3 regions of the Fictibacillus marinisediminis genome follow, and region 2 is predicted to be linked to each of the others. Evidence: riboswitches for the same ligand, from Rfam matches in the RefSeq annotation. Region 2 holds a riboswitch; each other region holds the start of a gene.
The links. A riboswitch is a leader RNA that binds a small molecule or an ion and turns the genes downstream of it on or off. The one in region 2 is predicted to bind S-adenosylmethionine.
Positions count from the first base shown of each region.

Region 1 (10,329 bases), 2.7 Mb from region 2:
CCAAAAACACAAAAAACAAACCAAAAAAGGATTCGACAGGTTTTTGTGGAAATTAATGGGCTGAAAGAAAGTTAGGGCTAACGGGGTACCTGGCTGAGGAGGAGGATGCGGATGGAGAATACGCTGCCATGCAAGGGATGCAGAGGACTATGCTGCGGACCGGTTGCCATAACAGAAGCAGAGCTCAAAAAAATAAAAAAGAAAGTGAAGACCATGCCGCGGAAACTGCGGAGCAAGCTGGAGAACCAGAACCGCTACTACGGAACGTGCATCTTTTATGATCTGGATCAGGACAAGTGCGGCATCTATTCGGCAAGACCAGAAGTATGCCAAAAGTTTGGCTTTTATAAAAGCCTTGTTTGCTTTAAAAGGCCGGAACTGGCGGTAAAGGAGGATCCTTCGCTGAATAGAAGGGTGCCAGCAGGTATGCTGTCGGTTGATTATACGTGGAAGGATTTTAAATGAAGAAAGAGATGGAGAAGATCCATCTCTTTTATTTATGGGGTGGCTAGGTTAATGGAGTCCGCCGTAGAGTGGGCAGTTACATAATTGTCAGTGGCAAGAGGTCCTTTTGATTAGGACCTCTTTAGTGATGGTTTAATAGCCTTTCTTGTAATCAACCGCGTTAATGGAAGGTGTCTTTCCGTTTACATATTCCTTTAAGTTAGGAATCAAGATGTCCTCGATCACCCGCTGGTCGTAATACTGTGTGGATCCGGCGGTATGGGGTGTAATGATGACATTTTCCATCTCCCAAAGCGGGCTGTTATTTCCGAGCGGTTCGGTCTCGAACACATCAAGCCCGGCTCCGGCAATTTCACCGTTCTTCAGCGCTTCAATCATCTCTTCTTCGACCACGATGTCACCGCGTCCTATATTAATGAAGAAAGAAGAGTTTTTCATGAGCTGAAACTCTTTTTGGCCAAGAAGGTGATGGGTCTTTTCTGTAAGCGGGAGCGTCACTGCCACATAATCACATTCAGGCAGCAGATCATGCAACTCATCAGATGTATACATTTTATCGATATATTCTTCGGGTTTTCCGGAGTGGCGCATACCTAGAACTCTCATGCCAAACGCTTTTGCAATCTTTGCCGTTTCTTTTCCGATCGCACCTGTACCAAGGATGCCGATCGTCTTTCCGTGAATTTCAAGCTTAAGATTGGAATGATCCCATGTTTTGGACTGCTGGTTGCGGACATACGTATGAATTTTGCGGGTCAGCCCGAGCATGAGGGCGAAAATGGTCTCAGAAATCGGGAAGGCATGAACCCCGTTGGCACTGGTCAGAAGCACATTTTTGCTGGATAGCTTGTCTAATGGAAGACTGTTTACCCCGGCACTCCACGTTTGCACCCATTTTAAAGATGAATTTTCACTGTCAAGGGTGTAATCCTCCATCCCTTTTTTCCATCCGGCGATCACTTCAGCATCGGGAGCTTCCTTTTGCCATATTTCCTTATCCTTGCCGGTCACAATGGTCCATTCCGGTATTACTTCCTGCACTTTTTCAACATAAGCAGCATCAACATTTTGAGCGATCAGCAGTTTTCGAGCAGTCATCGTATCCCATCCTATCTATGTATTTTCATTTTCATTAAGTTTACCAGAAGGAGGGAGATTTTTGTGGTGCCAAGACCTGTGAGGGTCCACTTTGATGGTGCCAGGCACCGCGTTTTGACACTTGTGTAATTGTGGTGCCTGGCACCATAATAAAAGGAAAAAGGAGGAAATGGGATGAAGGGGACGATCAACGGAACGATGAAGGCAATTGCGGTGACGAAATTTGGCGGACCAGAGAACATGGAGTACCTGGATATGAATGTGCCTTCTATCAAATCCAAACAGGTGTTAATTAAGGTGAAGGCTACTTCTGTAAACTACGCAGACATTAAAGCGAGGCATGGGAATAAGGGAAAGGGAACTCTGCCATTTATTCCGGGTTTGGAAGCGGCTGGGGTAGTGGAGCTGGTGGGTGAAGACGTACAGAGCCTTCAAGTGGGGCAGCGGGTTCTTGCCTTTCCTCATAACGGTTCCTATGCAGAATACATAGCAGCAGACGAAAATTTGACATTCGCGATACCGGACAGCATGAGCTTTGAAACAGCAGGGGCTTGCGGTATCGTTTCGTTTCTTTCATACCATTTACTCGCCAATTTGGCGCAGATAGAGGAAGAAGAGACTGTTGTCATTCATTCAGCGGCCGGCGGTGTTGGAACGACAGCAGTGCAGATGGCCCTCGCTCTTGGTGCGGGCATTGTGATCGGCACGGTGGGAAATGAAAACAAAATCAAAACAGCCAAGGATTCCGGCGCTCATCATGTCATTTGTTATGAGCAGGATAATGTTGCTCAAAGAGTGAATGAGCTGACTCATGGAAAGGGAGCTGACATCATTCTTGATTCGGTCGGCCGGGACCTGACTGCAGCGAGTTTCAGCTGTTTGGCCAAATATGGCCGCCTCGTTGTTTTCGGAAATTCCAGTGGAAGCTATGGCAATATTCCGGCGGGTGAGCTGCATTCAAGCTGCCGTTCGGTGCTCGGCTTCAGCCTCGGTACGACGAGAAAGGAGAGGCCAGATGTACTGCAAAGAATCGCTCCTAAAGTGTTTCCGTTGCTGGAGGATGGCCGAGTGGAAATCAATATTGGACAGCAGTTTTCTTTAAAAGATGCAGCCCGTGCCCACGAATGGGTGGAAAGCAGAAAAAGCACGGGAAAAGTAGTACTGATGGTGGGAGAGTAATAAGAAGAGCGAGAATGGTGCCAAATATCATTCTTGCTTTTTTTGATATTTTTCGCCGAATAGTGATGAAATTTTACAAATAGGAAAAAAGACAGACAGGATTTTTACTTCGTTAAGATGAATATTTATACAGTGTACTTTTAAAAAAGTAAATAGATTAACAGAGAAGGAGAATAAAATGAAAGCGCTATCTAATTTCTTCACTACCCTTGTGCAGAGGTTCTTGCCTGATCCATTTGTGTTTGCATTAATCCTGACAATCATTCTCTTTTTATCCGGTGTTATTTTTACGCATCACAGCCCCATCGAAATGGTAGGTTTCTGGGGATCGGGATTCTGGAACCTTCTGGCCTTTGCGATGCAGATGGCTCTCGTCCTGGTGACGGGGCATGCCCTAGCCAGTTCACCATTGATCAAAAAATGGATGGTGAAGCTAGCCGGAATTGCTAAAACACCAGCTCAAGGGGTCATTTTAGTTACGGTTGGTTCTGGGCTTGCTTGTTTTATCAACTGGGGGTTCGGGCTGATCGTTGGTGCCCTGTTCGCAAAGGAAGTAGCCAAACGGATTCCTGGCTCGGATTACCGTTTTCTGATCGCGTGTGCGTATATCGGTTTTCTTACATGGCACGGCGGACTGTCAGGTTCTATTCCCCTCGTGGCTGCCACTCCAGGAAATCCGATGGAAAAAACAGCTGGGCTGATTCCGCTGACGGATACCATCTTCACCAGCTATAACCTGTTCATTACGGTCGCGCTGCTTATTATCCTGCCTATCATGGCCAGGCTGATGATGCCTACGGGAAAAGACGTGATTGGGATCGATCCAAAGATCCTCGCGGAAGACGAAGCCTCTGCAGCGATAGCGATCGCCCCAACTGAGGTGAAACGAACGTTTGCCGTTGCGATGGAAAACAGCAGATTTCTCAGCCTGGCAATTGCGGTGCTCGGCTATTCGTACATCATCTATTACATAGCCACAAACGGTTTTAAAATCGATATCAATACCGTCAACTTGCTGTTCTTTACGACAGGTCTTCTGCTTCACGGAACGCCGCTGTCTTACATGAACGCTGTATCCAATGCGGCAAAAGGCACAGCGGGCATCTTGATTCAATTCCCGTTCTATGCGGGGATTCAAGGGATGATGGAGCTGTCCGGCCTTGGCGGGATGATCACCAACGCATTTATCTCCATTTCCAACCCATCGACGTTTCCGTTCTTTGCGTTCTTGAGCTCAGGATTCGTCAACTTCTTCGTTCCGTCCGGCGGAGGACACTGGGTCGTACAGGGGCCGTTCATCATGCCTGCCGCACAGCAGCTCGGTGTAGAACCCGGCATCGCAGCGATGGCCATCGCCTACGGTGAAGCATGGATGAACATGGCCCAGCCTTTTTGGGCTTTGCCGGCTCTCGCTATTGCCGGACTCGGCGCACGGGACATCATGGGATACTGCGTCACAACCCTGCTTGTGTCGGGTGTCATCTTCGCAGTTGGATTGTCGTTTTTTTAGAGGGGTGGAGTAGAGAGGGGTGCCAGGCACCTCCGTTACACATGTATGTAATCGTGGTGCCAGGCACCTCAAAAAAAAGGCACCAGAAAATTCATTCAGAGGTAAAATCATGGTGAATGTTGATATTCAACAGGATAGGAATTTTTCATCCGTTGTCACGAGGCTTAGGGCAGCAGGCTGTGTTTATGCGGAGGATGAGGCTCGTTTGCTGATGGCTGAGGCGAAAACGCCAGCACAGCTGGCGGCTATGATAGACCAGCGTGCTGCCGGTTTTCCTCTCGAACAAATCATCGGATGGGCGGAATTCTGCGGCTTCCGGATCAAGGTGGACCCGGAGGTTTTTGTTCCCCGCCGACGTACTGAGTTTCTTGTCTCCCAAGCGGCAAATATCATTCGGACGGAAGACATCGCCGTTGATCTCTGCTGCGGTTCAGGTGCGGTTGGCGCCGTGCTGGCTTCAATCCAAGAAAGTATTAAGCTGTATGCTGCTGACATCGATCCGAAAGCGGTACAATGCGCTAGCCGTAATGTGACGGCTCTCGGTGGCCGTGTCTACGAAGGTGACCTGTACGAGCCGATGCCCAAAACACTTCTCGGGCGCGTCAACCTCCTAGTCGCTAACGCACCTTACGTCCCCACTGATGCGATCGGGATGCTTCCTGCGGAAGCCCGCCTTCACGAGGATCGAGTGGCACTGGACGGCGGGGAGGATGGACTTGACCTCCAGCGGAGGATAGCGGCTGGTGCGTCGGTCTGGCTGGCGCCGGGAGGCCATCTGCTTGTTGAGACCAGCGAACGGCAGGCACTGCAGACTCTCGAAATTTTTAATGCTAACGGATTGTTATCACGTGTAGTCCGTTCCGGCGAACTGGACGCAACCATCGTTATTGGCACTAGAACCACTATCTAAAAAAGCCAAAAGAAAAGCCGGATCAGCACAAACTGCTGATTAGGCTTTTAGTTTTATCTCCACTATCTATCGCTGAGACTTCCGGTAGCCTGCTTTTTGGGCTTCAGCCTCTGAGCAGAACATGACCTCGGCTTTCGTCCGATCGTAATATTGGCCGCCAGGCATGTGATAGATTCGGGACTGGTTTCCCTTGATGTTGCAGCTTCCCTTTGGTTTCTCTGGCGTTTTCACTTGAGTATTCTGCTTGTTGGTTTGTGACCCTCCGGAAACTGTTCCGTTTGATGTGCTGGTTTTTGAATTGGCATGGAATCCATCCTGCTGGGCATAGTTTTCAATCGACCAAATGCCAACACCTGCTTTTTGAGCTTTTTCTTGTGTGGCGCGGAACTGATCGACGTATTTGGTGTTAGGCGGATACACATAGGCCACACGGGCAAGGCCTTTTTCCAGAAGCAGTTGGTTAAAGTTTTGCTTTCCGATCCATATGTACGCGAGCAGCCTGCCGTATTTATCGCGTTCGGACACATCCAGCTCGACACCGACTTTTTTGCCCGTTAACTGGGTTTTTGTAAATTTGGAGCTTTCCGGCCCGAACGGCTGAACACCGAGCCTCGGATGTTTTGTCTCGGGTGTGTCGATAAGGAGCATGCGGATTCGCTCCGTTTTTCCGTTCTTAAATTTCACATCCAGTGTATCCCCATCGACCACATACGTAACAGTAGCCGGCATGCCTTTAACGGCAGATGTCTGATCTCTGGATGGAGTGATTTTGACATCATTTGAAGATGAATCTTCTTGTTTTGCAGCAGGTGAATCCGTTTTTTGTCCGGGATCCGTGCTTGTTTGGCCTGTGCTAGGTGCCTGTGCACACCCTGTGATGAGCAAAGCCGTTAACAGCAATACAATCAGGCTAGTCAGACTTTTTCTGCGTTTTTCTCTCAAGTTGATCTCCCCTTAATTTTTAGAGCGTTCAAGTTGGTTGTATGGTAAGGGTAATGAAGTTTACGGCGACGCGTCCATAATAAAAATACAAAAGCTATTATACTACGATATGGAATGCAGAAGGGGACAATGTGAGCAAGTTTTATGCGGCTTTCTTAATTGAAAGATCAAAAAAGACCGAGCACATTTGCTGTATCTTTCAGAGTGGAAAGTGATTCTGAAGCAGCTTAAAGATCACGAAGGTGCAGATTTTTAAAAAGGAAGATGAAGAAGTGAAAAAATTAGTTGCGGCAGTCATCCTGTTGTTGGAAAGTTTAGTGTATGTGTTAGCGCCTCTCACACAAAAAACGTTGTATCTGGACAGATTTTCGGTAAATGCGAACAACCCGGTCAGTTTTCATTGGAACACCATCGCTATCAATACTGGCTTTGTTAAAGGAGATCCGGGATCGGTTTACCATCGCTGTACTTCAGGTGCCAGGCACCGCTTTTACACAAGTGTCAAAAGCCGGTGCCTGGCACCATCAAATTAGAATCATTTATGAGCCAATTGGAGGTTACAGTGATCAGTTCATTGAAGTGCATGATGGATGAGAAGGTGTGGTTGGCGCCTTTAATAAGCCGAATCTTGCTTTTTCCACAGGGTCTTTTTTGTGTGTTCTCAAAGAATTCACCGCAATAATGGGCTGGAATTTCTTTGTCGTCCGTACCGTGAAGGAGCAGCACATCACCCGAAAACTGGGATAGCTGGTCTAAAGGATTGGAATTCTTGAGAGACTGCAGAAATTTTGTGGTCAGGGAATAACCTAAATGATCCACGAATCCTTTAATGAATAGATGGCTATATTCTTCTTCACCCACGATATTAACAATGTCATCAAACGGCCGTCCCACCGCAGACCAGAGGATTAACTGTTTAACCCTTTCGTCACGTGCCGCAGAATGCACAGCGACTGCTCCTCCAAGGCTATGGCCCAGCAGGGTAATCTGGTCGGAATCAACGTTAGGAAGCTCCAAGGCAAAGCTAACGGCAGCATATGTTTGGTCGATTAGGTCTTCAAAGCTGTTTTCCCCATAATTCCCCTCGCTCTCCCCGCAGCCCGAATAATCAAACCGAACCACAACAAATCCGTTCGAAGAAAGCTGCTGTGCGGTTTTAACAAACAAGCGGTCCACACCGATCCGGTTGCTTGTAAATCCATGGCAAATAATAACGGCAGGGAATTTCTTACTTTTGCTCAGTACGGATTCCGGATAATGCACGGTTGAGGTAAGCCTTTTTCCCTCCCAGTGTATACAATCGTGTTTTTCCATATCACCAACTCCTTATTTAACGTTTATCATTTAAAATAACTATTCATATCTTTTTAGTCGGAATTGATTCAATAAAAAACCCCTTCCTATGTTTATGGAAACATAAGAAAGGGTTGAAGAGACCGAAGAATGATCAACACAATTCTTATCTTCCAAGCAAAAAGCTTGTTGAAATTGGCACAGTGCTCATATAGGAGTCTGTTGCCGAGGTTTCTCAGGGTCAATTCCCTCCACCTCTCTGGATAAGAATATTTAATTTCATTTAATGTAAAATAGAATTAAAAGTTTGTCAATTAAATAATCTGATTTGGACAGCTATCTCAAAAGTGTATGCATACATCCTATGCACCTGGCGGGGAGAGGGATTCAAAAATATACAATAGCCTGCGCCTGTTTTTATAGGGTGCCATATATGGTGCCAGGCACCTGAATTACACAAGTATGTAATTGCGGTGCCTGGCACCGCAAACTTAAATATTTTATACTATAAATTAATATACTATTAGAGTAATAGACTCAGACGGAAGAAGGCTAATCGTGTTAGAAAAGTTAAACCACCAGCTGGAAAGATTTATGCCATTTATTACACCCGCAAGCGTGATCCTTGGAATTTTGCTTACGAGCGAACTAAAGGGTTTGCTTTTTTTAGTTCCTTGGATTTTTGCATTCATGACGTTTTCAGGTAGTTTAGGGTCTAATTTTACCCATCTGCGCAATACACTGTCCCGGCCTGTGCCCATCCTGACAGCACTCATCATCCTGCATATCATAATGCCGATATGGGCGTGGGGAGTCGGGCACATTGCGTTTTCCTCGGATTCCCCAACCATAACCGGACTCGTATTGGCAATGGTCATACCGTGCGGCGTGACGAGCAGCATCTGGGTATCCATTTATCGGGGGAACAGCACCCTCGCGCTTTCCATTATATTGATTGATACGCTATTATCGCCGATCGTCGTACCTTACAGCCTATCCCTGTTTGTCGGAGAAACCGTCTCCATTAATGAATGGTCCATGGTGAAGGACCTGTTGATTATGATCGTGATCCCATCTGTCATTGGCATGCTGCTCAATCATTGGACGAAGGGAGAAATAAAGAACACGCTCGGGAAAAGAATCTCTCCTGTTTCTAAAATTTGCATGAGTGCTGTGGTCGCCATCAATGCTTCGGTTGCCACCCCGTATTTGGTTCATGTGAACGGGAAACTTTTATTGATTGGTTTGTTCGTCCTGTTGATCGCGGCCAGCGGTTACTTAATATGCTGGCTGACCGGCATGCTTTTTGGATGGGAGAGAGAAACGGTTGTAGCTCTCGTCTTCAGTGGAGGCATGCGGAATATCAGCGCTGGATCTGTTCTTGCGTTAACGTACTTTTCGCCGGCGACAGCTGTTCCCGTCGTGGTTGGAATGCTGTTTCAGCAGGTTCTGGCGTCTATATACGGCCATCTGATAGCTAAACACTACGGCAGACATGAACAACTTACTTCGGAAAATAACGAAAAAATTCCTGTTTAATAGTTTTGGTGCCAGGCACGCTTAATTGAAAAAAAGGAGCCCTCCATGAAGGCTCCTTTTTTCTTACTTTCCTTTTTTAACGGACAGGATGAAACGTACCAGCAATGTTTCGAGCTGCTCATCCTTTATCTTCTTTGTGTTGAAATACTGGTGAATGCGTTTTTTTAGCACTTCACTGCTCATCACCATTCTCCTTTCCTCTTTGTTTTCCTACTTTTTTCTTTCCTTTGAAGAATATACCTGCCAGTTGTCGAAAGAAGGGGTAATATGTCTTATGCGCTATATGTAGTGGGCCCGATTTTTATGATTTTATTACCATGCTTGCTTGATAATATTTCCGGATTTTAGCAGATTGAAACGTGGAATTGGCAAGAAAAACGAAAATTCTGTTCGTATAAAAGGAAATTGAATTGTTCGCGTACGCTTTGAGAGAAATCATGATAAACTTGGATTATTAATTGTAAATGGCGAGGAGGTTGGTTTGAAACGGCACTTATAAGTAAACGTCGTGCAGTCTTTCAGTTTTAAGAGATTATGCAGAGTGCAAAAATCTTAAAACAAGGGAGAATGGATCAATATGATTTATGAATTGACTCTAAAACGATACGATAAGGTAAGAAAACTTTTTAAAGAACAAAACGATCATCCAGTCATACAAGGTGTCATTTCAGGGATAAATCGCGGAAAGATTTTTGTTGATGATGTTGAATCTCCTTTAACTGCATTAATCTGGGCGGTTAATGAAATGTTTTATTTGGGAGGAGACCATACGAACCACACATTCAACTCCTTTCTGCAGCCATTCATAATAGAAGTAATAAAACCTGAAGCACTTGAATTCGGCGAAAGTGATTTTAATCTTGAAGTATATCCTCCTCAAGGCTGGCATGAAGTAATATCCTCGCTATTTCCTGCAGGATTAAAAATAGGTGAACGAGTGCCTTTCAAGTTTCACAGTGAGCATTTTTTATCTTTAAAGTTAAACAATGCCATACCTGAAGGCTACATAGTATCGAGAATTACTCAAGATTTACTTTTGATGGATCCCCTCCAGACGATCAATAAAGAGATTAAGAAATTCTGGGTCTCGGAGGAAAGCTTTTTAGAACACGGTCTAGGCTGGTGTGTCATGCATAAAAGCAAAGTCATTGGAACGTGCATCAGTGTGTTTGCGTGTGGTGGTGACGTGGAGATCGGTATAAATGTTTATGAAACAGAACATCGAGGCAGAGGGCTTGCAACGAGAATGGCCCGTGGTTTTATCAATGACTGCATAAAAAGTGGCAGGAAACCCCATTGGACAACAGAAACCTTTAGGCATGATTCGATTGTAATCGCAGAAAAACTTGGTTTTGAAAGACTTCCTAATTATCAAGTATACTTTCTTCCTTTT
Region 1 is NZ_JAIWJX010000002.1:3,656,823-3,667,151, reverse strand. Features, by position in the region: gene LCY76_RS19420 (YkgJ family cysteine cluster protein) at 112-465, shown strand; gene LCY76_RS19415 (D-2-hydroxyacid dehydrogenase) at 598-1,563, opposite strand; gene LCY76_RS19410 (quinone oxidoreductase family protein) at 1,762-2,742, shown strand; gene LCY76_RS19405 (TIGR00366 family protein) at 2,921-4,252, shown strand; gene LCY76_RS19400 (putative protein N(5)-glutamine methyltransferase) at 4,362-5,162, shown strand; gene LCY76_RS19395 (thermonuclease family protein) at 5,229-6,104, opposite strand; gene LCY76_RS19390 (hypothetical protein) at 6,377-6,637, shown strand; gene LCY76_RS19385 (alpha/beta hydrolase family protein) at 6,606-7,418, opposite strand; SAM riboswitch class I at 7,561-7,667, opposite strand; gene LCY76_RS19380 (bile acid:sodium symporter family protein) at 7,956-8,936, shown strand; gene LCY76_RS19375 (GNAT family N-acetyltransferase) at 9,514-10,329, shown strand, end outside.
Region 1: it holds a riboswitch for S-adenosylmethionine, as region 2 does, so the genes downstream of both, LCY76_RS19385 (alpha/beta hydrolase family protein) here and LCY76_RS05450 (methionine ABC transporter ATP-binding protein) in region 2, are expected to answer to the same signal.

Region 2 (10,329 bases):
CGGCTTCCCGAGGGATCGCATTTGATTTCAGCCCTCCATTGATTGAATGAAGGCTGAATGGGTACTGGACGGAAAGATCATGCAGCATTCTTCCAAGGAGCTTGTTGGCATTGCCTCTTCCTTTTTGGATGGACATGCCGGAGTGGCCGCCGAAAAGCCCGCTCAACTGGATCTTGTAGCCTTTAAGCCCTTTTGGAGCAGTTTCCCATTGTATAGGAAGAGCTTGCATGGCCGTTATGCCGCCTGCACTGCTGACCAATAATTTGCCTTCTTCTTCTGAATCAAGATTAATAAAAATTTCTCCGGAAAAAATTTCAGGACTGGCTTCTAGCGCGCCTTTCATGGTTGTTTCTTCTTCTGTAGTGATGATGATTTCAAGGGCAGGATGAGGAATATCACTCGAATCAAGGAGGGCGAGGGCGTAAGCAACGGCTATCCCGTTATCCGCTCCGAGTGTCGTATTGGACGCATAGAGCATGTCATCTTTTAGCTGTAGAGAGATGGGGTCGTGTTCGAAATCATGGGCCGTTCCTTTATTCTTTTCACATACCATATCCATATGGCCTTGAAGAATGATGGCAGGGACATGCTCATAGCCTTCTGAAGCGGTTTTTTTTATGAAAATGTTAAGAGCTTCGTCCTGTACCGCTTCAAGGTTCCTTTCTTTTGCAAAACGCAAGAGGTAATTACTGATTTCTTTTTCGTTGCCGGATCCGCGGGGAATGGCGGAAATTTCGGCAAAATAATGAAATACCGGGTGCTTTTTTACATCTTCAAGTGTTGTGTGCATATAATTCATCCTTTGCAAGAATTTTTGGACATGAACTTATGTATAATTATAGAGTAGAGAAAGAGGCTGAAATAATCAACCTGCCCAAACAAAAGGCTTTTCAAAAGGCTTGTAATTTTGTATAATACACTTTGTTGACCAAAAATATTGGCTCCGTAGCTCAGTGGATAGAGCGTCGGTTTCCTAAACCGTGCGTCGCAGGTTCAATTCCTGCCGGGGCCGCCACTAATAAACCATACGATGGCTGCACGCGGCTGTCTTTTTTTATGTCTGAGATTTGAACGATTATTGAACAGTATAAGAACATAATGTGACATTTATCACAAACTAGTGTTAGGTCTGTTAAAATAGAGACATACTATATGATAGATATGAAAAGATGGTGATTTTATGGGTGAAAATGCTGCTCCAAGCATTTTAAAAGACTATATACAAATAACAAAGCCGGGTATTATCTTTTCTAACCTGTTAGGAACAATTGCTGGCTTTTGCATCGGTGCGAGAAATCTCTCTTCAAGCCTTAGCTTATGGGAGCTTTTCTTCTGGACCGTTCTCGGAACCATTTTTGTCATTGGTTCATCTGCAATCGTGAATAATGTTTACGATGCGGACATCGATAAATACATGGAACGGACAAAGAACCGGCCGATTACCAATGGGAGAATATCAAAACGGAACGCGATCTTCATGTCGATTGTTCTTATTGTGATCGGTGAGGCTATTTTAGGTTTCATGGTGAACCCGATTGCTGCACTTATTGGTTTCATCGGATTCGTTTTCTACGGATTTGTTTATACGATGTCCAAAAGGGTAACAGTGGTCAATACGGAAATCGGATGTATTTCAGGTGCTACACCGCCGATTATCGGTTATACGGCTGTTACAGGACACTTTGATCTGATTGCACTGCTTTTATTTGTATTCATGTTCGCATGGCAGCCTCCGCACTTCTTCGCTCTCGCAATGAAACGGGCGGAAGAGTACAAGAGTGTAAATGTACCGATGCTGCCGAACGAAGTGGGCTTTAAGCAAACGAAGGTTCATATTTTAATCTATACCGTATTTGCGGTAGCAGCATCTCTTCTCTTGTACTTTTTTAACGTACTGGGAATCTGGTACTTAATCGTTGCGGGTATTTTAGGAGCAGTCTTCCTTTACCGTGCGATGCAGTCCTTTAAGTACAAAGAAAAAGAAACGGAAATTGCGTGGTCAGGAAAAATGTTTAAATTCTCCATTATGTATTTAACGCTCATGTTCGTGACCATGATGTTTGCTCCGATTTTCAGCTAATAGCTTAACACAATAAAAACCCCCATTGAAACGGTGCCTGGCACCGCCTCAATGGGGGTTTTTTAATCCAGCTCCAGCGCTGGTCAGGGCTGATCGCGGCGCTTCCGCTTTTTTTAATGGCTGATTTCTTTCGTTGATGAGGGAATTGGTTTGGATTTTACTGAAGGTGACCAATTTCTCTCGGAGACAAAACATAGTGTCTCTGCCAACAAGACGGCAGCAAACACATCCAGAAGGACATGCTGTTTAACCATCAGAGTTGAAACAATAATAATCACGGAAAAGTACGTAATCATACTTCTGTTCCAGGTTGTTGAGAACGGTGCCTTTCGCACTACCCGGACCAGCAGGTAGCTGGAAAAGCAATGGATGCTTGGAAAACAATTATAAGGGGCATCCATCTTGTAGACCCGGTTTACAAGAGATTCCAAGAATGAAGAGCCAGCAACGAGCGGCCTAGGAACGGTGGTCTGAAAAAGACTGTATACCGTATAGCAGACCAGCAAGCCTGCAATGTAAACAAACAGTGTCTTGAAGTACGTCTTCTTATCTTTGAAATAGAAATAAATCAAGGTTCCGTAAATATATAAGGTCCACAATAGGTAAGGGATAATAAAAACAGCAGAGAATGGTATATTCCTGTCAACGGTTGTAACTAGGCTATGCACTTCGCTCCCGGGGTGATTGACCCAATCATACATCAAGGAGCAAACCGGCAAAAATCCTAAAGAAAGCAGCGGTAACAGATTTTGCAGCTTTTTCTTCATAATTTCCTCCATGGCAGCTAACTCTTTTGCCATTTCCCTAGTATACATCAGCTCAAACAGAATAGGGCAAATGGAAAACATTGCTTGCTAAATGATAAGGCTGCTGGTTTAAGGGTAAGCTAAAAAAGGTATTTATCCTGTAATCCAAGCATGTTCAGGGGGTACAATCCATGCAGATAAGCAGACCAGCAATTGTTCCGCGTTATACATTTTCTGAAATTTACGGTCCGGATCTCATTTTTAATCCGAGGCCTTCCTTTGCTCATAATAAGTGGATTCCCGATTGTCCAGTAAAGCTTGATCTTCTGACGGGAAGCCAGTTTGCGGTATTGGGAAGCATGCCGGTCATCTGCAACAGGTCGGTAACTACCAAAAAAGCAACGGAGCTGTATGAACGGGCGGGTCTCCAGCTTCGTTTTTCTGTACACGAATATTCGACAGAGGCGGATTATCGAAACATTTTCAGCCGCTTAGAACAAGAGCAGAAGAAGATGGTAGTTCAGCATATTCACCCAGAAGAAGAAATGTCATCAGAGAATTATTGGATTGATCCGCGCCTTGTTCAGTATTTAAACAATAAAGCTAATTTAGAAGAGCTGGTTCCTTCTGGACATGCTCCGAAACGAAAATCAACAACAGCTGCAGATCTTCATGATCAATTAGAAACCTTCCCATTTCCATGTGTGGTTAAGGCAGCGACAAATGAGGCAAATGCGGCGGGTTTTGATGTATTTATCTGCAAAAATCAGGAGGACATTGACAGGGCAGCAAACTTTTTCGCCTCCTGTGAAGGAATCGTCATAGAAGAGTACTTGGAGATCGAGCACAATTACTGCGTTCAGTTTGCCTGTACAGCAGATGACCGTCTGATCTATCTGGGCAGTACGGTCCAAAATATTACGGAAGACGGAAAATATAAAGGAAACTGGGTCGATAAAGAGTCAGAACCCGATGATGAGGTCATCAAGGTCGGGAGAAGAATTATGGAAGAAGGCTGTAAAAGAGGCTATAAAGGGATTGCTGGATTTGACATTGCGGTAACGGCTGATGGAAGGAAAATGGCCTTTGATTTAAATTATAGAGTCAACGGTTCTACCGCCGCACTTCTTCTGAGAGAAAGTATTGAAGAACAGCTCGGTAAAAAGGTAATCAAATTCGTTTCCTGGAAATCCAAGGGCGGTATAGAACCCCTGTATGATGAAGTGAAACGGGGGATTGAAGATGGATATTTCATTCCGCTGTCGATCTACAATGGCAGTGAAAGCCCTTATAAAGATGCCGACACGCTTCTACAGGGCCTCGTACTGGGAGACACAAGGGAAGAGGCGGATCAAAAGGAATATATTTTTCAAAGAGCCGGTCTATCCTAAAAGAGAAAACCATCTATAGCTCCCCGGAATTTGTAGGGGAGTTATCTTATCCTTATGATGACACCTGTTTACAGATATAGGGTTGGGGTAAATACTAGTAATAAAATCAGACTTTGATTAGGAGGTCATACATATGAGCAAAATGGTGATTGGAGTGTATGAAACAGAGAACGAAGCTGTTGATAGTATACAATCCCTGGTGAATAAAGGATACAGTGCAAAGGACATCTCCATCCTTGCTAAAGATGATGGAAAGATGGATCGTGTTGCCGATAAAACGAATGTTTCAGAAGAACATCTGGACGAAGATGTAAACGAAGCCGCCTATGGAACCATTGCAGGTTTTCTGACTGGTATCGGCGGAGCCATCGCGGTCCCAGGCCTTGGTGTTCCCGGTATTGGTCCGCTGCTTGCTGCTGGTCCATTTGCATCCATGTTTAATGAAGATTCAGAGGATGATTTAAAAGAAGTTCTCATGTCCCTGGATCTTTCAGAACGGACGGCTGAGCGTTATGTGCAAAAAATAGAACAGGGCAGCATTATGGTTTTCTTAGAAAAAGATGCGGTGAAACTTTAACAATAGAGTATACCTGAACGCATAAAATAGTCCTCCACATGAAAGGATATGTACATAAAAAGCAAGTTAAAGTGAGGGCGGATATGAAAAAAGAGAATATGGCAATTGTAAGCGGCGTTATGATAATGGGTATTTTAGCTTTAAGACTAATGAACAGGCTTCGTAATGATGATCATTGGATGAAACTCGACGGAATCGGAAGCTTGGCTATATTTTCAGCACGGGGCGGAGGTTTCGTGGATTTCTTTCTGAGAAGTTACTCTTTTCTTGGTTCTGGATTTCTGTTGATTCCTGCCACTATTTATTCTGCATACAGATACAGGAAAAAAGGAAAGAGAAACATTGTTTTTTTATTAATAGCCAACCTGATCGGATGCCGTTTGATTAACTCTGTTTGGAGAAAGAATTGGAAGCAGCGGCCTCCATCCACTAAGCCTTTTTACATAAGGTATGGATATCCGAGTGCTCATTCGATGAATGCAACAGCTCTTTATGGTCTTTTTACACTCTTATCAAAAAAGTTTGTTAGAACGAAATTTTGTATATTGGCGGTGCACCTTGGATTTATTTGCTGGAGCAGAATTTATCTTGGCATTCACTATATTACGGATGTACTGGCTGGAGTTGCCGGAGGAGCAATGTGGCTGGCTTTTATGGCTTCAGTGTTTTTATTCCGATCTGAGAACTCCGAAAAAAGATTTGACATCGACTTAGATCATGGTATAAGATAGATCTCATCAAGTAAATATGAACGTGTTTCTTATCCAGAGAGGTGGAGGGATATGGCCCTATGATACCTCGGCAGCAGGTTTTTCTTTTGAAAAACACTGTGCCAATTCCAGCAAGTTCCTTTAAGGGGCTTGGAAGATAAGAAGAGCAGCTCGTTTCCTTATGGATACAAAATCTCTTCTTTCTTTAAGAAGAGATTTTTTTATTTAATTGAACATTATTTGTTTCTTATCCAGAGAGGTGGAGGGATTGGCCCTTTGAAGCCTCGGCAGCGGGTTTCCGGTTTAATGGGAATACTGTGCCAAGTCCGGCAAGCGATTAGCGCTTGGAAGATAAGAAGAGATCAGCCACTCATTTCGATGCTTCAGGCCTCTTCTTGTTTTCAAGAAGAGGCTTTTTTTGATGTTTTAACAGTAGCGAGAAAGGAGATCACATCATTGATTCGATTTGAAGAGGTAACCAAAATTTATGAGAGTGGCAAAAGCCAAGTAAGAGCGTTAAACAATGTGAGCTTTGAGATAAAAAAAGGAGAGATCTATGGTGTTGTGGGATACAGCGGAGCAGGAAAGAGCTCCTTGCTGCGATGTGTGAATCTTTTGGAGAAGCCGACATCAGGGCACGTCTTAGTAGGAGAGGAAGACATGGCGAGATTGTCTCCGAAGGAACTGAGAAAAAAACGAAAAAATATCGGCATGATTTTTCAGCATTTTAATCTGCTGAACGCAAAAACGGTATTTGATAATATTGCGACACCGCTTTATCTTCTCGGCAAGAAGAAATCATTCGTTAAAGAGAAGGTGAACGACTTGCTGGAATTTGTGGGCTTGTCCGAGCATGGGCATAAATATCCCGACCAGCTCTCCGGCGGACAAAAACAGCGGGTAGGCATTGCCAGGGCGCTCTCCACTGATCCGGAAGTGCTATTGTGTGATGAAGCAACATCGGCATTGGATCCGCAGACGACCTCCAGTATTTTAAAGCTTCTGAAAAAAATCAATAAGGAATACAACATTACGATCCTTATCATCACCCATGAGATGAACGTCATCCGGGAGATATGTGATTCCGTTGCTGTGATGGAGGGTGGCGAAGTGATCGAGAAGGGGAGCGTTTTTGATTTGTTTGCCAGGCCACAGACTGAGACGGCAAGGCGTTTCGTCAGTTCGGTTCTTCAGGATGAACTGCCTGAGTCCCTTAAAAACCTATTGAAAAAGCAGGACAGGAATCATCAGATTTTCAGGATCGTATTTACCGGAGCATCCACAGGACAGCCGCTGCTGTCACAGATTGCCAAAAAATTCAACGTGGACGTCAGTGTTCTATACGGCCATGTCACAGAACTCCAAGACGTTCCTTTCGGAAACCTTGTCGTTCAATTTTTCGGGGACGAACAGGAAATCCGAAGAGCAATCTTTTTCGTGAACCAGAGTGAAGTCGAAATAAGGGAGGTTGCACCTTATGCAAGTTGATTGGAGTACATTTTGGGTGGACATTTTAAATGCGGCCGGTGATACCTTAACGATGGTTGGATTTTCCTTATTGTTCTCGGCTGTAATCGGCATTCCGCTTGGGGTAGTACTCGTAGTCACGAGGAAGGGCCACATTCTTGAAAACCTGGCCGTCTTTAACGTTTTGAACGCGATTGTAAACGTTCTGCGTTCGATACCGTTCATCATCTTAATGGTGGCGATTATCCCGTTTACGAGATTAGTAGTCGGTACCTCAATCGGGACATCGGCCGCGATTGTCCCATTGATTGTATATGCCGGCCCCTATATCGCAAGGCTCGTGGAAAACAGCCTGCTTGAGATCGATCCGGGCATTGTAGAGGCCGCAGAGGCCATGGGAGCTACTCCTTGGCAGACCATCTTTCGCATACTGCTGCCGGAAGCATTCAGTTCACTGATCCTGTCGTTTACGATTGCAACGATCGGCTTGGTCGGAGCTTCGGCGATGGCAGGGGCTGTTGGTGGAGGAGGCTTGGGCGATCTGGCCATTGCCTACGGCTATCAGCGATTTGATACAGACGTGATGATTGTCACCGTCGTTCTGCTCGTCATCCTTGTTCAAGGCTTGCAGAGTACCGGAAATATACTCTCCAGAAAAATTAGAAGAAGATAAAAAGAGAAAAAGGGAGAAGGGAAATCTTATGAAAAAATATTCATTGATCATTTTAGTCATCGGGGTTTTAATGTCGGCATTCTTGAGCGCATGCAGCGGCGGAGATAAAAAGGGGCTTGAAAAAGTAAAGATGGGCATCAGCGGATCTGACAGTGACGTGTGGAAGTATATCGCTAAAAAAGCAGAAAAAGAAGGCATTGATTTGGAAATCGTAGAGTTCTCCGATTATGTCCGTCCGAATCAGGCATTGGCTGACGGGGATATTGATGCCAATGCGTTTCAGACCATCTCTTACTTCAACGCATTTAAAAAAGAACACAAATTGGATTTAGCACCAATTGCAACAACCGTCATTGCGCCTATGGGCGTTTACTCTAAAAAATACAAGGACATCAAGGATATCCCGGCTGGATCAACCATTGCTTTGCCGAATGAAGCTACGAACATGGGTCGTGCATTGCTTCTTCTGCAGAGTGCAGGGCTAATCAAACTGGAAAAGAACTTTGATGGAAATGGTGATCTGAAAAAAGTGGTGGAGAACAAAAAACACTTAAAGCTTAAACCAGTAGTCGCAGGCCAGACACCACGGGTGCTTCCTGATGTGGCCGCTTCAATCATTAACAATGGCGTTGCTGTCGATGCTGGAATGAATCCGAAGAAAGATTCGATCTTCCTTGAAAGCAAGACTGCAAAGCCATATATCAATATCATTGCAACAAGAACTGAAGATAAAAATAAAAAATCGCTGAAAAAAATTGCGAAGATCTATCAATCAAAAGATACAGCCAAGAAGATTAAAGAAATCTATAAAGGTGCAACCATTCCTACGTTTGTACCGCTAAGTGAAATTGGAGAGTAATAGAGAGAAAGGATCTGAGATCATGACTGTAATCAGCAGAACTACGGGAGAAATCCAGGAACAAATCCGTACGAACATTGATGTAAACCAAGCGGCTTACATTCAAACTTCTCACGAGATCCATGACAATCCAGAAATCGGAAATGAAGAAGTGTTTGCATCCAGCCTGCTTACATCGCTGCTCGAAAAAGAGGGGTTTCAGGTAGAACGCGGAGTGGCCGGTCACGAAACGGCATTTGTTGCCCGTAAGCGTTCTATTCTAGATGGGCCATCCGTTGCCTTTTTAGCAGAATATGATGCACTTCCCGGCATCGGTCATGCATGCGGCCATAATATCATCGGTACATCAAGTGTGGCAGCGGCCATCGCTCTTGCTTCTGTTATCGATGAGATCGGAGGAGAAGTAGCTGTTTTTGGAACGCCTGCTGAAGAAGGCGGAGAGAACGGAAGTGCGAAGGGAAGCTTTGTGAAACACGGTTTACTGGACGGCATTGATGCTGCGTTAATGTTCCATCCGGGTAATGCTAACCGCATTACCGGGACATCGCTTGCCGTTGATCCGATGGACTTTGAATACATCGGGAAGCCCGCTCATGCGGCTGCAGCACCGGAAAAGGGAATTAATGCGCTTGATGCAGTTATTCAGTTGTTTGTCGGGATTAACGCACTGCGCCAGCATGTGGCGGACGATGTGAAAATTCATGGCATCATTACACACGGGGGAGACGCTCCTAATATTGTGCCTGAATATGCGAAGGCCCGTTTTTACATTCGTGCTTCCACAAGAGCAAGACTGGATGAGACAACGAAAAAAGTAACAGCCATTGCAGAAGGTGCTGCCCTTGCAACAGGCGCAAAGCTTAATGTTATTGCTTTTCAGAATCAGGTGGATAACCTTTTATTGAATCGGTCGTTTGATAAAGTGTTTCAAGAACAGCTGGAGAGCCTTGGAGCGGCAGTCGATACTTCGCACCGCAGCGGTTTGGGATCAACTGATGCCGGAAACATCAGCCAGGCCGTGCCGACCATCCATCCCTATCTTCAAATCGGCCCTGATCACATAGTCGGACATACGGATGAGTTCAGAGAGGCCGCAAAATCAGAACAAGGCGATCAAGCGCTTATCCTCGGCGCAAAAGCTCTTGCCTTGACAGGCTATCAGCTTCTCACGAACGGAGAAGTGCTTGCTGGGATTAAGAAAGAATTTGAAGTAAATAAAGCGAAGGAACTTGCTTCGGTCTAAAGAGCGATTTTGTCGATATTGAGCTTATTTTTGATTAATTGAGCCGAACTCAACTTTTTTGAGCTAAACTTCAATTAATTGAGCCAAATCAGAAATAATTGAGCCTAACTTCAATTAATTGATCCTATTTCATTATTCAGACTTCTTCGCAAGATTTTTGTTAACTCTTAAAAGCCCTCAATCTCCCTGGAGGGCTTTTTTCCTAGCACAATTTTTTCATTTTCTCCGGCCAAGTGGTACCATACAAACAAGGAGGCGGTACATATGATAAAAAGTATTTCTGATACAGCTTTATTACAAAACGGTTTAAGGATGCCATGGCTGGGTCTTGGCGTATATAAAGCAGAAGAAGGCCAAGAGGTTATTGATGCAATTAAACATGCGGTCGCCGCCGGCTACAGAAGCATCGATACAGCTTCGTTCTATAAAAATGAAGAAGGTGTAGGAGAGGCTGTTAAACAGGTGGATGTCCCGCGTGAAGAGCTTTTTATTACGACCAAGGTCTGGAATTCAGAACAGGGGTATGAGGAGACGCTGCGCTCATTTAAAGAGAGCCTGGAAAAGCTTGATATGGATTACGTAG
Region 2 is NZ_JAIWJX010000002.1:979,571-989,899, forward strand. Features, by position in the region: gene LCY76_RS05415 (aminoacyl-histidine dipeptidase) at 1-790, opposite strand, end outside; tRNA gene LCY76_RS05420 (tRNA-Arg) at 940-1,015, shown strand; gene cyoE (heme o synthase) at 1,181-2,080, shown strand; gene LCY76_RS05430 (phosphatase PAP2 family protein) at 2,194-2,847, opposite strand; gene LCY76_RS05435 (ATP-grasp domain-containing protein) at 3,018-4,217, shown strand; gene LCY76_RS05440 (YflT domain-containing protein) at 4,351-4,794, shown strand; gene LCY76_RS05445 (phosphatase PAP2 family protein) at 4,878-5,525, shown strand; SAM riboswitch class I at 5,552-5,668, shown strand; SAM riboswitch class I at 5,749-5,862, shown strand; gene LCY76_RS05450 (methionine ABC transporter ATP-binding protein) at 5,961-6,992, shown strand; gene LCY76_RS05455 (methionine ABC transporter permease) at 6,982-7,644, shown strand; gene LCY76_RS05460 (MetQ/NlpA family ABC transporter substrate-binding protein) at 7,673-8,503, shown strand; gene LCY76_RS05465 (M20 family metallopeptidase) at 8,487-9,746, shown strand; gene LCY76_RS05470 (aldo/keto reductase) at 10,011-10,329, shown strand, end outside.

Region 3 (10,329 bases), 620 kb from region 2:
GAATACCTGGGTGATCCCCATGAACTGAAGCTGATCACCAAAGTGAACGGCGAGGTCAGGCAGGATGGCAATACGAAAGACTTTATTTTCACCATACCAGAAATTATTAAAGCGCTTTCGGCGGGAACAACCCTTGAACCTGGTGATATCATCGCAACGGGCACACCGGCTGGAGTCGGTAAAGGATTTAAGCCGCCAAAACTTCTTAACAGCGGAGATCAAGTGGAAATCACCGTAGAAGGAATCGGAACCCTCAGCAATGAAGTAATCTAGGACGTTTTAAGGTCATGGAGAAAAGGAAGAGTAGAAAGAAATTCAATGATTGAGGAGGCATGACCGATGGAAAAAGTACTGTATATTAATGGAGAATGGACCGGCAGTGATTTGAAAAAAATTGAAGTGTTAAACCCCGCAAACGGAGAGCTTGTTGGAACGGTTGCTTCGGCCGGCAAGGAGGAAACCCGTGCAGCGATCGAAGCCGCACATGAAGCTTTTGGCCCCTGGTCCCGCTTAACATCCTATGATCGTTCTGCCTATTTGGACAGGCTTTATGATCTGATGATTGAACAGAAGGAAGAGATAGCGGAAATCATGACAAAAGAAATGGGTAAACCATTGAAGGAGTCGCTGGGTGAGGTTCAGTATGCAGCTTCTTTCATTCAGTGGTACTCAGAGGAAGGGAAGCGTGTGTATGGCCGCTCTATACCGGCTTCCGCTGAAAACAAAAGGATGCAGGTGATCAAACAGCCGGTTGGTGTCGTGGCAGCGATAACGCCATGGAACTTTCCGGCGGCGATGATTACCCGAAAGCTCGGCCCGGCTTTGGCTGCAGGCTGCACATTTATCGTAAAGCCACCGAAAGAAACTCCGCTGACGGCTATTAAACTGGTAGAACTCTGTGAAAAGGCTGGTTTTCCAAAAGGTGTTGTGAATCTGCTTACTGGTCCGTCTTCGGTAATTGCCGAACAGATTATGGACAGTGACAAGGTGAAAAAGGTGACTTTTACAGGATCGACGGAAGTTGGAAAAATGCTGATCGAGCAAAGTGCCAGGACCGTAAAAAATGTATCCATGGAACTTGGCGGCCATGCCCCTTCAATCGTCCTGGATGATGCGGATCTTGATAAAGCGGTGAAAGGCATCGTCGCTTCCAAATTTAGAAACGCAGGCCAGACCTGTATTTGTATCAACCGCGTGTATGTCCATGAGAGCATATATGAAGAGTTTATAAAATTGCTTGTTGAAGCGACGCGCAAGTTGAAAGTCGGAAATGGGATGGATGAGGCCACAGACATTGGTCCGATCATCAACAGGGACGGCTATGAAAAAATCAAAGAGCATGTTGATAATGCGGTTGAAAAGGGAGCAGCTTGTGTTCTGGGGGGAAAAGGTAAGGACGAAGGCAATGCCTGCTTCTATGAACCTACTGTTCTAAAAGATGTAAACCATGACATGCTTATTATGAATGAAGAGACATTCGGGCCTGTGCTTCCTGTGCAGAAAATCAATTCAGACGAAGAGGGAATCAGGCTTGCAAACAGCAGTCCATTTGGCCTTGCGGCGTATGTTTACACAGAAAGTATGTCGAGAGGCACACGTTTGATCGAAGGGCTTGACTACGGCATCATCGGCTGGAATGATGGTGTCCCTTCCGCTGCTCAGGCACCATTTGGAGGATTCAAGGAAAGCGGCATCGGCAGAGAAGGCGGTACGGAAGGCATGGAAGCGTATCTTGAAACGAAGTACGTTAGCATTGTCATCTGATTAATTTTCAGTGAGAGCAGGAAGTGGGAGGAGATTAATTATGGATTTAGGATTAAGAGATAAAGCAGTGCTCGTGCTGGCCTCCAGCAAAGGACTTGGACGGGCAACAGCGATGAAATTTGCCGAAGAAGGTGCGGCCGTCATGATTACAAGCCGTGATGAACAAGCATTAATGGCTACGGCTGATGAAATCAGAAAGAAAACAGGAAGCCGGGTAGAATATGCAGTGTGTGATATTACTCAAAAAGAAGAGATTTCGCGGCTCGTGAAAGCAGCCGCAGACGCGTTCGGGAAAATTGATGTCCTTGTAAACAACGCTGGTGGACCGCCGGCTGGGACTTTTGATTCGTTAAGAGATGAAGAGTGGGAGTTTGCGTTCAACCTGACTCTTATGAGTTTGGTTCGTACGGTTCGAGAGGTTCTTCCTTACATGAGGGAGAATGGCGGAGGCAGAATTGTTAACATTGCCTCTTCTTCATTTAAACAGCCGATCGATGGGCTCATTCTATCCAACACGTTCAGGACTGCCATTAATGGCTTGTCCAAAAGCTTATCTCAGGAGCTGGGCAAGGACGGCATCCTCATTAACACGATCGGCCCTGGCCGTATCGGTACCGACCGGGTGGCGGAGCTCGATGGCAAAGCAGCAGCTTTACACTCTGTGAGCCCTGAACAGGTGAAGGAACAGGTGGAAAAGAGCATTCCGCTCGGCCGTTATGGTACACCAGAAGAATTTGCTAAGACCATTGTTTACTTAGGCTCGGAAGCCAACACTTACATTACAGGACAATCGTTCCTGATCGACGGAGGTATGGTGAAGGCGCTATAAAGAGAGGAAAGCATGGGCTGCTTGAAGAGCAGTAACCATGCTTTTTTTTGGTCTTTTAAACCGAATTGAGAGAATTGGGGCAGTCATTGAGCGAAACAAGGGAATAATTGTGCCAAAAACCCAGGGAATTGAGCCTAACTCGAAATAATTGATCATTACTGAATTTTTTGTCTTTTTCGCGCGTCAATTCACATGTGTGGCCTCACCTCACTCCGCCCATCCTTTCAGATCAGTAGTCCAACAAAAAAACAGGCTGGAAGTACTTCCAGCCTGTTCCTTCTTATTGTGTTAAACAGATAATACTTTTTTTATGCGATCGATCGCCCAGTCCAAATCTTCGTTTGAAATGATGAGCGGTGGAGCAAAACGGATAACGTTTTCGTGTGTTTCTTTGCAGAGGAGCCCTTCTTCTTTCAGCTTCTCGCAATAGGGGCGGGCCGCTTCGCTAAGCTCAACCCCAATGAATAATCCACGGCCGCGGACTTCTGTAATGACCGGATTATCAATCGATTTTAGTTCGTTCAAGAAGTGCTCTCCTAGCTGCAATGAACGCTCAACCAGATTTTCTTCTTCAATAACTTCAAGAGAAGCAACAGAAACAGCAGATGCAAGCGGGTTTCCGCCAAATGTTGATCCGTGGCTGCCTGGATTAAATACGCCAAGAATATCTTTATCAGCAGCTACACATGAAATTGGCATAACGCCGCCGCCCAATGCTTTTCCGAGAATGTACATGTCTGGAACAACTTCTTCCCAGTCACAGGCAAACAGCTTGCCTGAACGGCCTAAACCAGATTGAATCTCGTCCGCTACGAAAAGGACGTTGTTTTCTTTACAAAGCTCTCGTGCTTGTTTTAAGAAACCTTCGGGCGGGATCACGATTCCTGCTTCACCCTGGATCGGTTCCATGATGAAAGCTGCCGTATTCGGTGTGATCGCTTGCTTCAACGCTTCAAGATCACCGTAAGGAATCAGTTTGATGCCAGGGAGCATCGGCCCGAATCCGCGTTTGTACTCTTCATCAGAAGACATGGAAACCGCTGTCATTGTACGGCCGTGGAAGTTGCCTTCACAAGCGATGACTTCTGCCTGGTTGGCAGGAACGCCTTTTACGTCATACGCCCAGCGACGGACAGTTTTAATAGCTGTTTCAACCGCTTCAGCACCTGTGTTCATCGGAAGAACCATGTTCTTTCCTGTGAGATCAGTTACTTTTTCATAAAAGTTACCAAGCTGATCATTGTGGAAAGCACGAGATGTTAACGTGATTCGGTCTGCCTGATCTTTTAAGGCTTCAATAATTTTAGGATGTCTGTGCCCCTGGTTTACCGCAGAGTAGGCACTGAGCATATCCATATATTTGTTTCCTTCCGGGTCATAAACCCAAACACCTTCGCCTTTGGAAATGACTATTGGAAGTGGGTGATAGTTATTCGCCCCGAATTGTTCTGTTTTGGAGATGATGTTTTCTGTTTTAATCATATCTCTCACTCCAATCTGTAGTTTATGGTGAATCCTTTTTACATTATAGCAATGAAAAGGCTTTCTTCCTACCTTAAATTCTCGTATTTCCCGAGCTGAAAAAGTTCGTGGTATAGTAAAGTGGAGGATTATACATAGGAGGAAATAAATATGTTGCATATGCATGTCTTTTCGTGGGGTATAGCGCTTATTCTGTTCTTTGTGACTTATAGCCTATACAAAAGAAAAAATAAAAAATTTTCTAAAATTCTTCATATGATTTTGCGCCTGCTCTATGTAACGACCATTTTTTCGGGTGCTGCTCTCATTTATTTGTGGATTCAGGCCGGTGCCGTGAATATTGGTCCGCTTATTGTTAAAGGTGTACTTGGGCTGGCTGTCATTGGACAGATGGAGGTTATGCTTTACGGTGAAAAACGCAATGAACTGAAAAAAACCCGCTGGATCACCTTTGTGCTTGCGCTGGCTCTTGTGTTTTATTACGGCTATTCTGTATTGCCGATGAGCTTTTAATGAAGCGATGAAGTTTGTGTAAACAAATGAGCAGCCGATGCCGATAAAGAATACAGAGAACTGTATATTGGCATTTGAATAGATCGAGGTGCTCATGATGAAGAATGATAACGAAGAAATAATGGCACTGTCTCACTTAGTGAAGGCATCAACTGTTGAAATGATTAAGCTAAATGCCAGCCTTCAAGAATCTGAACAGCGCTATAAATCTCTGTTTGATCATAACCCTGACTTGATCTACTCTATGGATCTCACAGGCATGATTACGAGTGTGAACGCCTCTTTGACCAGAATGCTTGGGTACAGACAGCCTGAAGTATTGAAAACGACGGCGATCACCTATGTTTCAGAGGAAGATAAATTAAAGGTAAGCAACTGCTTTAACCTCACCATACATGGGCAGACGCAATGTTTTACAGCTAAGCTTTATCATAAAAAAGGGCATCCGCTCGAATTCTGCATCACCAACCTTCCGATTATCGTTAACGGAGAAGTGGTTGGTGTTTATGGGATCGGTAAGAATGTTACAAAGCAAAAGGAAGCAGAAGAAAAAATCGCTCACCTTGCGTTTCATGATCTATTGACCGGACTTCCTAACCGAATGCTCTTTGAACAGCATCTGGAAAACTGCTTAAGGAAAACCAGGGAAATCGGAGAAAAAACTGCGGTTGTTTTTATTGATCTTGATCAGTTCAAAATGATTAACGAGAGTCTTGGGCATCAAGCCGGAGATCATTTTCTTAAGTATGCGGCAAAACAGCTGAAAAAAAGAATCGGGCGGCAATGCATGCTGTCACGATATGCCGGAGACGAATTCATGGTTGTCATCAACGAGCTGTCAGGTGTGGAAGAAGCCGGAAGGGTAAGTGAGAAACTATCAGAAACTCTGGCTGTTCCTCTTATTTATAATGATCAGGAATTTGTTCTGACAGCTTCGATGGGAATCAGCATCTATCCGGATGACGGACTGACTCCGGATGTTTTGATCAAAAATGCCGGAATTGCTCTTCACCGGGCAAAAGCAAAAGGCAGGGGAGAGCGGGAGTTCTTTAAAGGCGAGATGAACGAGTTCACGATTGAACGGCTTGCCATGGAGAGCTTTCTCCGGAATGCCATTCCAAAAGGTGAACTGTCACTGTATTTTCAGCCCCAGATTAGTTTGGATGATGGCAAGGTCATCGCACTCGAAGCTTTGGTCCGCTGGAACCATCCTCGTCTTGGAATTGTTTCCCCGGGGAACTTCATCCCTCTTGCTGAAGAGACCGGACTGATCGGGAACATTGGGAGATGGGTATTAAATGAAGCATGCCAGCAGCTGAAAAAATGGCATGAGACGATGAACAGTGAGATCTCTATATCCGTGAATGTTTCTGGTAGGCAATTTCAAAAGCTGGATTTTGTGTATGAAGTGAAAGAAGCGCTTCAGCGATCTAAAATTGATCCAAGGTTCCTTCATTTGGAGCTGACAGAAAGCATGATGGTGGAAAATGTACAATATGGCATTAACATCATGAAAGAACTGAAGGAGCTCGGCATTAAAATATCCATCGATGATTTTGGCACGGGATATAGTTCATTGAGCTATTTAAAAGATTTTCCGATCGATATTCTTAAGATTGATCAATCATTCATCCGCAACCTTACGAAATCTGATCACAGTTCCACAGATGCAGCCATCGTCAGAGCGATCATCACGATGTGCAAAGGGCTTTCCGTAACTGCTCTTGCTGAAGGGGTGGAAACAAAACAGCAGCTTCTTGTCCTGAAGGATTATGGCTGTGATCATGTACAGGGGTTTTTCATCGGAAAGCCGGTCTGTGCGGCAGAAATTGAAGAATTGTTTCATACGTACCATACAAAAAGCTCGTGACCCAAAAGGGCCGCGAGCTTTTTTTAGCTATTAAAAAAGTTTGCAAGCTGTTTTTTATAATTTCCTGATGCAATTCCCCTCTCGGTAATGATGGCGGTAATGTACTCATGGGGAGTGACATCAAAAGCCGGATTGAATACCTTCACGCCTTCTGGTGCGATGGGTTCTCCCTGAAAGTGGGTCACTTCTTCTGCCGGTCTTTCCTCAATGGGAATATCATCTCCAGTTGATGTGTTCAAATCGATCGTTGATAGAGGAGAGGCTACATAAAAAGGAATGCCGAGTGCTTTTGCCTGCAAGGCTAGTCCGAACGTCCCGATTTTATTGGCGGTATCTCCGTTGGCAGCGACTCTGTCACAGCCGACGATGACCGCAGCGATGTTTTTTGTTTTAAGTGTATGGGCAGCCATGTTATCCGTAATCAATGTTACATTAATACCTGCCTGCTGCAGCTCCCAGGCTGTTAAACGCGCCCCTTGAAATACCGGTCTTGTTTCATTAGCGTACACTGAGAGGTCCCAGCCTTTTTCTTTTGCTAAATACATGGGAGCCAGAGCTGTACCATACCGGGAAGTTGCAATTCCGCCAGCGTTGCAGTGCGTCATCAAACAATCCCCGTTTTTCAGCAAGGTCAATGCGTATTCCCCGATTTTACGGCAAGTTTCTTCATCTTCCTGCTGAATGAAAAGTGCCTCTTGCTCAATCAGCTGAACCGCTTCCTCAGTATCTCGGGCTTGTTCGGCAGAGCCTGTGACCCGGTCGAGGGCCCAGAACAAATTAACCGCAGTTGGCCGGGATCCGGCAAGGTAAGCTTTTTGCTGCAACAGCTTTGACTTGAACTCGTCATACGGCAGGGAATTGTTGGCCTTTGCCCATAACACGATTCCAAAAGCTGCGGCGATTCCAATGGCAGGTGCGCCTCTCACTTGCAATTTTTTTATGCAATCCCACACTTGTTCAATTGTCGTAACATTAATGTAGACGGTATGGCGGGGAAGCTGCTGCTGATCAAGCAGCAGAAGATGATCCCCTTTATATCTTAGTGATGAAATCCAGGTTTCTGTCGTACTCATAATCATTAAACACTCCTGATGTATGTGATAAATTCATCGATATTTTTTATTCTCTCAGCGTTCTTTACCCAATCGCTTCCAAGCTTAAGCACACGTTTTTTTAACTCGATTTGGCCATTGAAGTCTTCAATGGAATCAAGATCTTCGACATGGGCAAGCCCAATCGTGCGGCGGATCACTTCACAACCTGCAAAACCAATCATATCTGTAAAAATACTATTTAAAATCTCTTCCTCAAATTCAGGAAGTTTGGTTGCAGACTCTACACCCTCTGTTTTCCACAGTTCCCTGTAATGGGCAGTGAAGGTTTCCCAAGTGTCTTTGATCACGCTGAGCAAATAGCTCTGATATTCTTCGCGCCTAAGATTGTCAGAGATATGAAAGGACTGTGAGGCATGATTCAATGCAATATTGGCAAAAAAGTGGGCGATATCAAAGCCTTGAGGCCCATAATAAGCAAACTCGGAATCTATTAATTTTGTAGAAGTTTCGGTAACGAAAATACTTCCGGTATGGAGGTCACCATGCAACAGGGCCTCTGCACGCGTTAGAAATTTATATTTTAGAGAGGCAGCTCTCTGTTTGAGGAGAGTATCATTCCATAGTTTGGAAACGGCCTCCTTCAGCTCGGAAGGAAAATCGTTGGTGTTGATGTCATAAAACGGGTCAGTAAATACAAGGTCTTCGGTTATTTTGCAGAGTTCAGGGTTTGTAAACGTCTGGACAAGCTCTTTCTTCTCGAAAGGATGCAAATAGAAATCACTCGTATAGAACAGGCTTTTGGCAATAAATGTGCCGATGTGCTGTGCGAGATGAGGATATTTGACCCCTTCGATCAGACCTTTCCGCAGAATCACGTGAGAAGATAAGTCTTCCATTACAGTGAGAGCGAGATCCTGGTCTGTATAAAAAACTTCTGGAACATGCTCAGGAGCAAATTCTGCTGATTTTATTAAAGAGCTGCTTTCAATCCTTGCCCTGTCCAGTGTAAGCGGCCAGCTTTCTCCCACAACTTTGGCATAGGGAAGTGCCTGCTTTACGATAATGGATTTACCTGTATCTGCTTCGATTAGCCGAAAAACAAGGTTAAGATTACCGTCACCAATCTCATTGACTTTAATGTTTTGATAATCAGAAAACAGTTTGAGTTTTTGTGCCAGCCCCACCACGGTTTGTTCATTCAGTGGTTTGTAAGCCTGTTTGAGGGTTGTTGCCATCTATACTACCTCCGGAATTTTTTGTATGTAAAAAGGCCTCTTTTCTGTATGAAAAGAGGCCTGGATGTATAGCTTCCACGCCTCTTATCTTGCAAAACAAAGTTTTGCTGGAATTAGCACCGTGCCATACTGGATCTCCAGGCTTCTAGTAGTAGACGCCCCATTTTACAATGGTATTACGGTCGGTTGCTGGGTTTCATCGGGCCAAATTCCCTCCACCTGCTCTTGATAAGAGACAACAAATATAAAATTGTTAGAAAAAACAGAATGCAATAATAATTTACAATGGCAATCATACAATCTTATCCATTGTCCTGTCAAATCTTTTTTTAATAAAATTCTGGACGTCTGTCTTCAAACACAGGAATTCTGTTTCTTACTTCTTCAACAAGATCAGTGTCGACCTCAGCAAACAAAATGGTCTCTTCTTCTCCGTCTGTCTCTGCAATAATTTCTCCCCAGGGATCAATGACCATCGTGTGACCTGCGAACGTGTTGTTCTTATCACTGCCGACCCGGTTGCATGCCACAACGTAGCATTGGTTCTCAATGGCTCTTGTTATTAGCAGGTTCCGCCAGTGGCTCAGCCGCTGCGCCGGCCACTCGGCAGGAACAAACAGGATAGAGGCGCCTTCAAGAATATGGGAGCGAATCCATTCGGGGAAACGGATATCATAGCAGATGACACCGGCAGCCGGAACGTTTTCAAGCATGAAATTTCCTTTGCTGGAGCCCGGAGCAATATATTTTTCTTCCTGCATTAGCCGGATCAGATGGAGTTTACTGTATTCGCCGATCTGCTTACCTTTTCGGTTAAAGGCATACATGGTGTTATAGATTCCTTCATCCGTTTTCTTAGCGATGGAACCCGCAACAATGTTCACTTGGTATTTGCTGGCAAGCTCGCTCATTAATCGTTTGATCTCCTCGCCGTTTGTATCTCCTATCTCATCTAGTCTTTCTAGATCATAGCCTGTAGTCCACAGTTCAGGAAGAACAATCACATCTGGTTTTTTCATTGCTGCCTGTTCAATTCGTTTTGAAGCCCTCTTAATATTTTGCTTGGGATTGCCAAGCTGAATATCCATTTGTATCGCTGCAACAGTAAGTTTCATGCTATCCTCCATTAAAACGTTTTGACAGATTTTAATTAAGCGTATAACATAATTGATTAGAATTTCAAGAAAATTACGAAAGACAGGATGTGTAACCGTGAAACAATTCCAGCAAGCAGAAGCTTTATCGCGGCTGCCTGAACAATTTTTTGCAAAGCTGGTAGGAAAGGTGAGTGCTGCTGCTTCTAAAGGGCATGATATCATCAACCTTGGCCAGGGAAACCCTGACCAGCCCACTCCTCCGCATATTGTGGCCGCTTTGCAGGAGGCTGCTCATAACCCGCAATATCATAAATATTCTCCGTTCAGGGGTTATGATTTTTTAAAAGAGGCAGTTGCTGAACATTACAAGAAAGAATTCGGCGTAGAAGTTGATCCTAAAAAAGAAGTAGCTGTCTTATTCGGAGGTAAAGCAGGTTTAGTAGAGATTTCACAATGTTTTTTGAACAAAGGTGACCTAGCCTTG
Region 3 is NZ_JAIWJX010000002.1:1,599,336-1,609,664, forward strand. Features, by position in the region: gene LCY76_RS08700 (fumarylacetoacetate hydrolase family protein) at 1-273, shown strand, start outside; gene LCY76_RS08705 (NAD-dependent succinate-semialdehyde dehydrogenase) at 340-1,764, shown strand; gene LCY76_RS08710 (SDR family oxidoreductase) at 1,805-2,593, shown strand; gene LCY76_RS08715 (ornithine--oxo-acid transaminase) at 2,882-4,075, opposite strand; gene LCY76_RS08720 (YisL family protein) at 4,226-4,588, shown strand; gene LCY76_RS08725 (EAL domain-containing protein) at 4,686-6,458, shown strand; gene mtnA (S-methyl-5-thioribose-1-phosphate isomerase) at 6,482-7,531, opposite strand; gene mtnK (S-methyl-5-thioribose kinase) at 7,537-8,748, opposite strand; SAM riboswitch class I at 8,830-8,983, opposite strand; gene LCY76_RS08740 (carbon-nitrogen family hydrolase) at 9,078-9,875, opposite strand; gene LCY76_RS08745 (pyridoxal phosphate-dependent aminotransferase) at 9,961-10,329, shown strand, end outside.
Region 3: it holds a riboswitch for S-adenosylmethionine, as region 2 does, so the genes downstream of both, mtnK (S-methyl-5-thioribose kinase) here and LCY76_RS05450 (methionine ABC transporter ATP-binding protein) in region 2, are expected to answer to the same signal.